One region of the Streptomyces sp. Y7 genome, then DNA from elsewhere that is predicted to be linked to it. Evidence: riboswitches for the same ligand, from Rfam matches in the RefSeq annotation. Region 1 holds a riboswitch; the other holds the start of a gene.
What was found. A riboswitch is a leader RNA that binds a small molecule or an ion and turns the genes downstream of it on or off. The one in region 1 is predicted to bind cobalamin.
Positions count from the first base shown of each region.

Region 2: another riboswitch for cobalamin. It lies ahead of ACGFW6_RS43730 (prenyltransferase/squalene oxidase repeat-containing protein); the one in region 1 lies ahead of ACGFW6_RS33535 (cobalamin biosynthesis protein).

Region 1 covers NZ_JBIDDQ010000020.1:1,811-7,550, reverse strand. The annotation lists gene cobN (cobaltochelatase subunit CobN) at 1-1,304, opposite strand, end outside; gene ACGFW6_RS33540 (cobyric acid synthase) at 1,301-2,812, opposite strand; gene ACGFW6_RS33535 (cobalamin biosynthesis protein) at 2,809-3,750, opposite strand; cobalamin riboswitch at 3,851-3,993, opposite strand; gene ACGFW6_RS33530 (hypothetical protein) at 4,194-4,415, opposite strand; gene ACGFW6_RS33525 (anion permease) at 4,452-5,684, opposite strand.
Region 2 covers NZ_JBIDDQ010000043.1:26,440-32,179, reverse strand. The annotation lists gene ACGFW6_RS43745 (MBL fold metallo-hydrolase) at 1-691, shown strand, start outside; gene ACGFW6_RS43740 (nuclear transport factor 2 family protein) at 745-1,221, shown strand; gene ACGFW6_RS43735 (phosphotransferase) at 1,218-1,883, opposite strand; cobalamin riboswitch at 1,955-2,086, shown strand; gene ACGFW6_RS43730 (prenyltransferase/squalene oxidase repeat-containing protein) at 2,202-3,446, shown strand; gene ACGFW6_RS43725 (SCO2322 family protein) at 3,443-4,108, shown strand; gene ACGFW6_RS43720 (energy-coupling factor transporter transmembrane component T) at 4,101-5,348, shown strand; gene ACGFW6_RS43715 (ABC transporter ATP-binding protein) at 5,345-5,740, shown strand, end outside.

The DNA.
Region 1 (5,740 bases):
CCCCACGCCTCGGTCATCGCGTCCTTGAGTTCCGGGTCGAGCTTGTCGAACCACGACCGGTAGTCGGCGAGCGGTACCCGCGCGGGCGCCGACGCCAGCTGGTCCTCGGTCAGCCACTCGACGTCGTGTCCGCCCGCCTCGATGAGCCGGTGGATCAACTCGTCGCCGTTGTCCGGGTACTCGGTCACCCCGTACCCGGCCTGCTTGAGCGCGTCCAGGACCCGCACCGCGGAGGCGGGCGTGTCCAGGCCGACCGCGTTGCCGACGCGCGAGTGCTTGGTCGGGTAGGCGGTGAAGACGAGCGCGAGCTTCTTGTCGGCGTTCGGCTTGTGCCGCAACCGGGCGTGCCGTACGGCGATCCCGGCGACCCGTCCGGCCCGCTCGGGGTCGGCCACGTACACGGGCACGTCGTCCGGGCCCTGCTCCTTGAAGGAGAACGGGACGGTGATCAGCCGGCCGTCGAACTCCGGGATCGCGACCTGCATCGCCGCGTCCATCGGGGAGAGCGCGGCGTCGGACTCCTCCCAGGCGCTCTTCGACGACGTCAGGCACAGCCCCTGCAGCACGGGGACGTTCAGCTCGGCCAGCCTGCCGATGTCCCATGCCTCCTCGTCACCGCCCGCCGACGCCTGCGAGGCATGCGTGCCCCCGGCCGCGAGGACGGTGGCGACGAGGGCGTCGGCCTTCCCGAGGAGCTCGTACAGCTCGGGATCCGCGCCGCGCAGCGAACCGCAGTACACCGGCAGCGCGTTGGCGCCCCGAGCCTCGATCGCGTCGCACAGGGTGTCCACGAACGCGGTGTTGCCGCTCAGTTCATGGGCCCGGTAGAAGAGCACGCCCACGGTCGGACGGCCCTCCTGGAACGGACGGTCGCCATGGACGCCGTACTCCGGCATCTTCTGCGGCTCGTCGAACCCCTCGCCCGTCAGCAGCACGGTGTCGGACAGGAACCGGGCGAGCTCGGTGAGGTTGGCGGGGCCGCCCTCGACGAGGTACTTCAGCGCCTCGGCGACCACACCGGCCGGGACGGACGACTCGGCCATCAGCTCCGCGTCCGGCACGGCCTCGCCGCCCAGCAGCACGGTCGGCACACCGGACGCCTTCAGCTTCGCGAGCCCGTCCTCCCAGGCCCGCTTGCCGCCCAGCAGCCGCACGACGGCGAGGTCCGCGCCGTCGAGCAGCGCGGGCAGCTCGGTCTCGACGTCCACGCGGGTCGGGTTGCCGATCCGGTAGTCGGCACCGGAGGCGGCCCTGGCCGCCAGCAGATCCGTGTCGGCGGTCGACAACAACAACACTGTGCTCATGCGGGCGCTCCCGGTGGAATGAAAGGCAGTCCTTGCGGCGCGCCGGACTCGATGAGCCGCCACAGCGCGTCCGTGTCCGCGTGCTGTTCGATCAGATCGCCGAGCCGGTCGAGCTGCTCCTCGCGCAGCGCGGCGAACGAGGTGTCCGGCGCCGGCACGAACCGGCGGCCCGCGGCGGCCGCCACCTCGCGCAGGAACGCCCGTCGGAAACCGTCCGACTCCAGCGAGCCGTGCCAGTGCGTGCCCCAGGTCTGACCGACCCGGCAGCCGTCCAGGAAGGGTTCGCCCCCGGTCACCTCGGCGACCCCGTGATGGATCTCGTACCCCTCGACCCGCTCCCCGAGGGCCTCGCCGACCGGCCGGGTGAGGGTCTTCTCCCGGGCGAACCGCACCCGGACGGGCAGGACGCCGAGCCCCTCGACCCGGCCGCGCCGGCTCTCGACGTCGTCCTCGATGTGCTCGCCGAGGACCTGGAAGCCACCGCAGACGCCGAGGATCGGCCGCCCTTCGGCGGCCCTGCGGACGAGGGCGTCCGCGAGCCCCCGCTCCCGCAGCCACTCCAGTGCCCGGACCGTCCCCCGGGTCCCGGGGACGATGACGAGATCCGCGTCGGCCAGCTCCTCCGGGCGGTCCACGAACCGCACGACGACGCCCGGTTCGGCGGCCAGCGCGTCGACGTCCGTGAAGTTGGACATCAGCGGCACGGCACACACCGCGACCCGCAGCACGTCCTCGCCGACGGGGGAGGAGACCTGGGACTCCCGGACGGCTCCGCGCAGCGACACCCGCAGCCCGTCCTCCTCGTCGATGCCGAGCCCGTGCCGGAAGGGCAGGACGCCGTAGGTGTGCCGCCCGGTGAGGTCGTGCAGCATGTCGAGGCCCGGTTCGAGGAGCGAGACGTCGCCGCGGAACTTGTTGACGAGGAACCCGGCGATCAGCTCCTGGTCCTGACGGGACAGCAGGGCGACGGTCCCGAAGAAGGAGGCGAAGACGCCGCCGCGGTCGATGTCGCCGACGACGAGCACCGGGAGCCCGGCATTGCGGGCGATGCCCATGTTGACGATGTCGGTCCGCCGCAGATTGATCTCGGCCGGAGAGCCGGCCCCCTCACAGATCACCGCGTCATACGTGCCCCGCAACTCGGCGAGGCACTCCAGCACCGTCCCCAGCAACTGCTGCTGCCGTCCGCCGTGGTACCCGCGCGCACTCAGCTCGCCCACCGGCCTGCCCAGCAGCACGACCTGGCTGCTCTGCTCGCCGCCCGGCTTGAGCAGCACGGGGTTCATCAGCGCGGTCGGCTCGACGCGGCACGCCTGGGCCTGCATGGCCTGAGCGCGCCCGATCTCGGCGCCCTCGCGCGTCACGAACGAGTTCAGGGACATGTTCTGCGCCTTGAACGGCGCGACCTTCACCCCCTGCCGCACCAGCCACCGGCAGATCCCGGCGGTGACGACGCTCTTGCCGGCGTCGGAGGTGGTGCCGGCGACAAGAAGGCCACCGCCCGTCATGAGGTACGCCCCTTCGTGATACGGCGCGCGGCGACACACACGCCGAGCGCCAGCCAACCGACGCGCCTGGACAGCCGTACGGCGCGTTCGACGTCGTGGGTGCCCACGGCCCGTCCGTTCCCGTTGAGCACGGGACGGTGCTCGACCCGGCCGCCGTAGGAGAGGGTCCCGCCGAGCCGTACCCCGAGGGCTCCCGCGAACGACGCCTCCACAGGACCGGCGTTGGGGCTCGGGTGCGCGTCGGCGTCGGCACGCCAGGCCCGCACCGCCCCGCGGGGATCGCCGCCGGCGACGGTGGCGAGTACGGCCGTCAGGCGCGCCCCGGGCCAGCCGGCGAGGTCGTCGAGCCGGGCCGAAGCCCAGCCGTAGCGCCGGTACTTGGGTGATTTGTGCCCGACCATCGCGTCGAGCGTGTTCACGGCCCGGAAGCCGAGCAGTCCGGGGACACCGCCGACGGCACCCCACACCAGGGCCCCCACGACCGCGTCGGAGGTGTTCTCGGCGACGGACTCGACGACCGCCCGCGCGATCCCGTCCGCGTCCAGCGCCTGCGGATCCCGCCCGCACAGGTGCGGTAGCCGCGCCCGCGCCGCCTCGACGTCCCCTGCCTCCAGGGCACGTCCGATGGCCCGGGCCTCCCGGGCGAGCGAGGTGCCTCCGACGACGGCCCAGGTGGCGGCGCCGGTCAGCGCGAGCGAGGCGGCCGGGGAGGTACGGACGGCGCGGGCGGCGAGGGCACCCAGCGCCACGGCGCCACCGGCGCACACGACGGTGTGCACCGCGCCGCGTGCGCGGTCGTCGCGCCACAACACCCGTTCCACGGCGGCCGCGGCCCGTCCGAACGCGGCGACCGGATGCCCCCGGCGGGGGTCGCCGAGCAGCAGATCACCGAGGAGCCCGGCGGCGGCGCCGTACGCGAAGACGCGATCGGCTCGCATCGGGGTCAGCCGACCGTGAGGTCAGACGTGGGTCTGGTACTGCGTGTCGATCGGCAGGCGAGCATCGCGTTGTGTCCTCACTCAGGGTGTCCGCGCCCTGGTTCGACGAGACCGACGGCGAGAGTTCCTGGCTCCCGGGGATTGCTACCCCGGTGACAGTGGCGGGACCGCGCCGGATTCTCACCGGCTTCCTCTTCTGCCGTCGTACTTGGCCCCGGCAGTCCACCACGGGGTTCCGAGAGGCGTCAACTTGCCGTTGACCTGCGACGGGAGAGTGTGCGAAGGCCCACACGACGGCGAGGTGCGGGACGGTCGTCCGTCCCGCACCTCGGGTGTTTCGCGTGTGGTGGGTCAGGCCACGAAGGGCCTGTGGGTCAGGCCACGAAGGGCCTGTGGGTCAGGCCACGAAGGGCCTGTGGGTCAGGCCACGAAGGGCCTGTGGGTCAGGCCACGATCAGAGAGATCCCGTAGGCCACGGCGGCCGCGCAGGCCGCGAAGCAGGCGTAGGCGCCGGTGACCGCGAGCGCGGCCGAGTCGCCCTGGGCCACGGCCCGTTCGCGGCGCGACAGACCCGCGACGCCGAGGGTGAACAGGCCCACCAGGGCCACGGTGACCACGAGACTGACGCCGAAGACGGAGCCGAGAGCCGCCCAGTCGATCTTCATGCTTCTACTTTCCTGTTAGCCGGGTTGCGGGGCGGGTCAGACGGTGGCCTGCGAGGGCGCGGGCTCGGAGGACGGGGCCGGGATCGTGGCCGTGAGGTCCTCGGCCGGCGTGCCCGCCGGGGGCGGGGTCACGGCGGCCATGGCGGTGGTGACCACGCCGGGCGCCTCGTCGGTCGCGTTGACGTTCGTGTGGTCGACGACCTCGCGGCGGGAGATCTTCCAGATCGCGGCGCTGGAGCCGACCAGGAAGACGGCGACCACGGCCGTGCCCCAGGTGCCGAAGCCCGTCACGTACTCGGCGAGCGCGCCGACCAGGGCGGCGGCCGGCAGGGTCAGGCCCCAGGCGACGAACATGCGGGTGGCCGTCGACCAGCGGACGACGCCGCCCTTGCGGCCGAGGCCGGCACCCATCACCGAGCCGGAGACGGAGTGCGTGGTGGAGAGGGAGAAGCCGAGGTGGGAGGAGGCCAGGATGACGGTGGCCGCGCTGGTCTGGGCGGCGAAGCCCTGCTGCGGCTGAAGGTCGGTCAGGCCCTTGCCCATGGTGCGGATGATGCGCCAGCCGCCGAGGTAGGTGCCGAGCGCGATGGCCAGGCCCGCGGAGAGGATGACCCACATGGGCGGGTCGGAGTCGGGGGCGACGGCACCGCCGGCGACCAGGGCGAGGGTGATGATGCCCATGGTCTTCTGCGCGTCGTTGGTGCCGTGGGCGAGGGAGACCAGGCCGGCGGAGGCGATCTGGCCGGTGCGGTAGCCCTTGGCGGCGGCCTTGCCGTCGGCCTTCTTGCCGAGGGTGTAGGTCAGGCGGGTGGCCAGCAGCGCGGCGATGCCCGCGACCAGCGGGGCGGCGATCGCCGGGATCAGCACCTTGGTGACGAGCGCGTCGCCGTGGACGGCGCCGACGCCGGCGGAGGCGATGGTCGCGCCGATCAGACCGCCCATCAGGGCGTGCGAGGAACTGCTGGGCAGGCCCACCAGCCACGTGAGCAGGTTCCAGAGGATCGCGCCGACCAACGCGGCGAAGATGACCTCGGGGCGGATGCCGGTCTCGTCGACGAGACCTTTGGAGATCGTGTTGGCGACCTCCACGGAGAGGAAGGCGCCGACAAGGTTCAGCACGGCGGACATGGCCACCGCGACCTTGGGCTTGAGCGCACCGGTCGAGATGGTGGTGGCCATCGCGTTGGCGGTGTCGTGGAAACCGTTCGTGAAATCGAACGCGAGTGCGGTTACCACCACAATCGCGAGGATCAGCGAGAAGTTTTCCATTTACCCAGGCAATCGTTCGAGGTCATTGGCTGGATGAACGTAGGTAACCTGGGTGA
Region 2 (5,740 bases), on a different contig from region 1:
GGCCGGCGCCCCCGAGGCCCACGTCGCGCCCCTGCGCACGGCGCGCCGCCCCGGCACCCTGCCCGGCTTCACCCCGGCCGACCCCGACCGCGAGATCGTCCCCGGCGAACTCCTCGACCTCCCCGGCCGCCGCCTGCGCGCGATCTGGACACCGGGCCACACGCCCGGCCATGTCTGCCTGCACCTGGAGGAGGACCACCCGACGCGCCTCCCGGGCCACGGCCGCCTGTTCTCCGGCGACCACCTGCTCCCCGGCATCACCCCGCACATCGGCCTGTACGAGGACCCCGACGACAGTGGGGGTGCCCCCGCGCGAGCGTATGCGGGCGTGGGGGAGGTCACGGACCCGCTGGGCGACTACCTGGCCTCCCTGGAACGCGTCGCCGCCCTCGCCCCCGCCGAGGTCCTCCCGGCCCACCAGCACACCTTCACCGACGCGCCGGCCCGCGTCCGCCAGCTGCTGACCCACCACGAGGACCGCCTCACCGACCTCCTCACCCTCCTCGCCACCCCCCTCACCCCCTGGCAACTCGCCGAACGCATGGAGTGGAACCGCCCCTGGTCCCAGATCCCGTACGGCTCCAGAAACATCGCGATAGCGGAGGCGGAGGCCCATCTGAGGCGGCTGGTGAAGCTGGGGAGAGCGGAGGCGGTGGCGGGCAGTGGGCCGGTGGCTTATGTGGCGGTGTGAAGCCGACCAGGGCGGCCACGCCCGCAACAGGGGTTCAGGGCACCATGAACGCCATGAACCGCGCTGAGCCTCCGCCCCCGCCGCCCCCCTTGGACCGTCTCCTCGCCGAGCGCGCCTGCGAGCGCGTAGTCATCGAGTTCGTGCACCGCCTCGACCTCGGCGAACCGGCCTCCGTCGCCGAGTTGTTCACCGAGGACGGTGTCTGGGCATGGCCGGCCGGCGACCGGTCGGTCAAGGGGCGGGAGGCTCTTCGTGAGTACTTCGGCTCCCGTCCCGCCGACCGGCTCTCGCGCCGCGTGATGGCCAACATCCTGGTGACGGTCACGTCCGCGGACACCGCGCAGGCGACCTCGTACTTCACGACGTACCGCGTCGACGGCTACACGGGCGGCATCGTCCCGCCCGGCCCTCCGGTCCAGGTCGGCCACTACCAGGACGCCTTCCACCGCACGTCGGACGGCACCTGGCTGCTCACCGCCAGGACCCTCCATCTGCCCTTCGGCGGACCGACCCCGAGGACCGGCGCCTAGTCACGCATGAAGGCGCGGATCAACGCTTCGGCGTCGCCGAGGAGTTCGACCTCGCTCTGCGACATCGTCGGGTTGGCGGCCCGTCGTCGCAGCGCCTCCGTGATGCCGTCGTGTGTGAGGTGGGACGGGTCGGCGAGGAGGGCCGTAAGGATGGCGCGGGCGGGCTCGGCGATGGGTTCGTCGCCGACCGCGACCTGGGCGAGGATCACGGCGGAGGTGCCCCAGTCGAGACCGGCGTCGCCCTCCTCGGTGTTGTTCCAGTCGATGACGTAGGGGCCGTCGGGGGTGAGGATGACGTTGTCGGGGTGGAGGTCCAGGTGCAGGACACAGGCCCCGGGCCGGCGCGCGGGGACTCCGTGCAGCTGCCGCAGCAGCCGGGCCAGGGTGCCGCCCGCCTCGTCCGCGTTCATGGCCCCGGCACTCAGCGCCTCCAGCATCGTCGGCCCGGGCAGCCGCTGCATCACGAGGTCGGTCCTCGAGGAGTCGGCGAGGCGGACGCGGGGCGCCGGGAAGCCGTGGGCGAGGACATGCGCCATCACCGCCCCCTCGGCGAGCGCGTCCCCCCACCCCTCCCGGTCGCGGCGCAGTACCCACGCCCCGTCGATCTCGTACACGTCGGCGGTCCGCCCCGTCCCGAGCAGCCGTCCCACCGGTCCCCGCATCGCCTCTGCCCCCTCCGTCACGGGCCGAAGGTACCGGTCGCACGGGCGGCCCCGAGGGGCCGGGTTACGGGCGGGTAGAGTGTCGCCGTCGTCATCACCCCCGTACATGGGAAAGCCGGTGCAAATCCGGCGCTGACCCGCAACCGTGAACCGGTCGTCGTCGAAGGCCGGTGAGCCGGATCGCCGTGTACGGGAAGTGACCGGCTCACGTGCCCCGGCAGTCGGCCGGAGTGCGGCACCGTCGAGGTATACGGAGCCGAGCCGCCGGGGTCTCCCCTGTGCTGCCCGGTTCCTCTGAGGGAAGGGCACCCGCCGATCATGTACGTCCGCCGCAGCGCCGCGGTCCTGGCCGCCGCCGTCGTGATCGGCGCCGCCGCGCCGGCCATAGCCGCCGACTCCTCCGCGTCGCCCTCCCCCTCCGCCTCGCCGAAGCCGCAGTACCCCGCCGAGCTGTACGGCACCACCGACCCCACCTACGACGGCGTCTGGCGGCAGTCCCTCGCGCTGCTCGCCCAGGACACCGCCGGGGTGAAGCCGGCCAAGGGGGCCGTGGAGTGGCTGGTGGGGCAGCAGTGCGCCAACGGGGCCTTCGCGCCCTACCGTGCCGACGCCGCCACCGCGGACTGCGAGGCCAAAACCCCCGTCGACACCAACAACACCGCTGCCGCGGTCCAGGCGCTGGCCGCCCTCGGTGGACACGACGCCGCCACCGCCAAGGCCGTGACCTGGCTGAAGTCCGTCCAGAACAAGGACGGCGGCTGGGGATACATGCCGGGCGGGGCCAGCGACACCAACTCCACGTCCGTGGTGATCGGTGCGCTCGTCGCCGCCGGTGAGAAGCCGGCGGACGTCCGCAAGGACGGTAAGACGGCCTACGACGCGCTCAACAAGCTCGCCCTGCCCTGCAAGGACGACGACGGCGGCGCCTTCGCCTTCCAGCCCGACAAGAAGGGCAAGCTGCTCGCCAACGCCGACGCCACCGCGGCCGGCGTCCTCGGCTCGCTCGGCAAGGGCCTCGTCGTGAGCCCCGGCAAGGACGCGCCGGCCACTCGATGCGTCAGCGAGGGCCTCCCCGCCTCGCAGCAGGCCGCCGTCAACGGCGCCGCCCACCTCACCGACGCCCTCGCCAAAAACGGCCACCTCACGTCCACCCTCCCCGGCGCCGAGGACCAGCCCGACTACGGCAACACCGCCGACGCGGTCGTCGCGCTGGCCGCCCTCTCCGGTGCCGACGCCGCCGCGAAGCCGCTGCGCTGGCTGGAGCAGAACTCCGCGAAGTGGGCGGAGCAGAGCGGCCCCGCCGCCTACGCCCAGCTCATCCTCGCCGCCCACGCCACCGGCACCGACCCCCGCGACTTCGGCGGCGCCGACCTGGTCGAGCAGCTCAACGCCACGGGTCCCGCACCGCAGGCCGCGACCAAGGCCACGGACGAGGCCGAGAAGAAGGACGCGAAGAAGGACGACAGTCCCTTCGGTGTCTGGTGGTACGTCGGCATCTTCCTCGTCGTCGGCATCGGCATCGGCTTCCTGCTGAGCGGGCGCAAGAAGGGCCCGCAGGCGTGATCCGTCGCGTGCTCGCCCCGCTCCTGGCCGCGCTGGTCCTGCTGACCGGCGCGGCTCAGGGCGCCCACGCGGCCGGCTATCGCTACTGGTCGTTCTGGGAGCGCCAGGGCGGCACCTGGATCTACGCCACCCAGGGCCCCTCCCTCGCCCGTCCGTCCGACGGCGACGTCCAGGGTTTCCGGTTCGCGGTGAGCGAGGACTCCAAGGACGCGACACAGCCCAGGGGCGCGGCCGAGTTCGCGGTGATCTGCGCCAGGACGCCCGCCGAGGACGGCAGCAAGCGGGTCGCCCTGGTCATCGACTTCGGTACGGCGGCCGACGCCCCCTCGGGCGAGACGCCCCCCGCCCGCCGTACGGCCTGTGCCCGGGTCGCGCCCGACGCGACGACCGCGGACGCCCTGGCGGCCGTCGCCAAACCCCTGCGCTACGACACCAACGCACTGCTGTGCGCGATCACCGGGTATCCGCGGAAGGGCTGCGGGGACCAGGTGGCGGGCGACGGCGGGAAGACCGGTGAGCCGGCGCCGACCGGGCGGACGGCCACCGCCGCCGAGGACGACTCGGACGGCGGGCTCTCGCTGGGCCCGGTCGCGGGCATCGCCGTGGTGGTGGTGCTGGGGGCGGCGGCGGTCTGGCAGGCACGGCGGCGCAGGGATGCCTGAGCGCTCCTTCGGCCAGGGCGATGCGCGGCTGAGCCTCGGGGCCGGGACGGGCCGTCGGCCGTCCGCGGCCCCGCCGTCGCGGGCCGCCCGGTTCCCCGCGACGGCGCCCCGTCGCGGCGCCGCCACCCCTTCCCTCCACCCGGGCGCCTGGTGGCTGTGGGCCCTCGCCCTCGGCACCGCCGCCACCCGCACCACCAACCCCCTTCTCCTCGCCCTCCTCATCGCGACCTCCGCCTACGTCGTCGCGACCTGCCGCCCCAACGCCCCCTGGGCCCGTTCCTACGCCGTCTTCTTCAAGCTCGCCCTGGCCGTCCTGCTGATCCGGCTGGTCTTCGCCGTGGTCCTCGGCTCCCCGCTCCCCGGCACGCACGTGATCGTCGAGCTCCCCGAGGTCCCCCTCCCCGACTGGGCCCAGGGGATCCGGCTGGGCGGCAAGGTCACCGTCGAGACCGTCCTCATCGCCTTCTACGACGGCCTGCGCCTGGCGACCCTCCTCATCTGCGTCGGCGCGGCGAACTCCCTCGCCAACCCCGCCCGCCTCCTCAAGTCCCTGCCCGGCGCCCTCTACGAGATCGGTGTGGCGGTGGTCGTGGCCCTCACCTACGCCCCCCACCTCATCGCCGACGTCCAGCGTCTGCGCGCCGCACGCCGGCTGCGCGGCCGGCCCGACCGCGGTGTCCGGGGCCTCCTTCAGGTCGCGCTCCCGGTCCTGGAGGGCGCGTTGGAACGGTCGGTCGCGCTCGCCGCCGCGATGGACGCGCGCGGCTACGGCCGTACCGCCGACGTCCCGCCCCGCGTGCGCCGTACGACCAATGCGCTCACCCTCGGCGGCCTGCTGGGGATCTGCGCCGGAACGTACGGGCTCCTCACCGCCGAGGGCGGCACCTACGGTCTGCCCCTCCTCATCGCCGGAGTCGCCGCCGCCCTCGCGGGTCTGCGCCTGGGCGGTCGCCGGTCCCCGCGCACGCGGTACCGGCCGGACCGGTGGGACGCCCGCGCCTGGCTGGTCGCCGGTTCCGGCGTTTCGGTCGCCGCCCTGCTGACCCTGGCCGCGGACCGCTCCCCCGAGGCCCTGGACCCCGGGGTGATCCCCCTGGTCGCCCCCACCTTCCCCCTGTGGCCCGCGGCGGCGGTCGTCCTCGGCCTGCTCCCGGCCTTCATCAGCCCCACGCCCCAAAACCCCGCGCCTCGCAGCCCCGCACCCCTCCGCACCCCCGCCGCCCCCAAGGAGCCGTCGTGATCCGCTTCGAGAGCGTCTCCGTGACGTACGACGGTGCCGCGGAACCCACCGTCCAGGGTGTGGACTTCGAGGTTCCGGAGGGTGAGCTGGTGCTGCTCGCGGGCCCGTCCGGCGTCGGGAAGTCCACCGTGCTCGGCGCGGTGAGCGGGCTCGTGCCGCACTTCACCGGCGGTACCCTGCGCGGCCGCGTCACGGTGGCCGGCCGGGACACCCGTACGCACAAGCCCCGCGAACTCGCCGACGTGGTGGGCACGGTGGGCCAGGACCCCCTCTCCCACTTCGTCACGGACACGGTCGAGGACGAGCTCGCCTACGGCATGGAGTCCCTCGGCCTCGCGCCGGAGGTGATGCGCCGCCGGGTCGAGGAGACCCTCGACCTGCTCGGCCTCGCC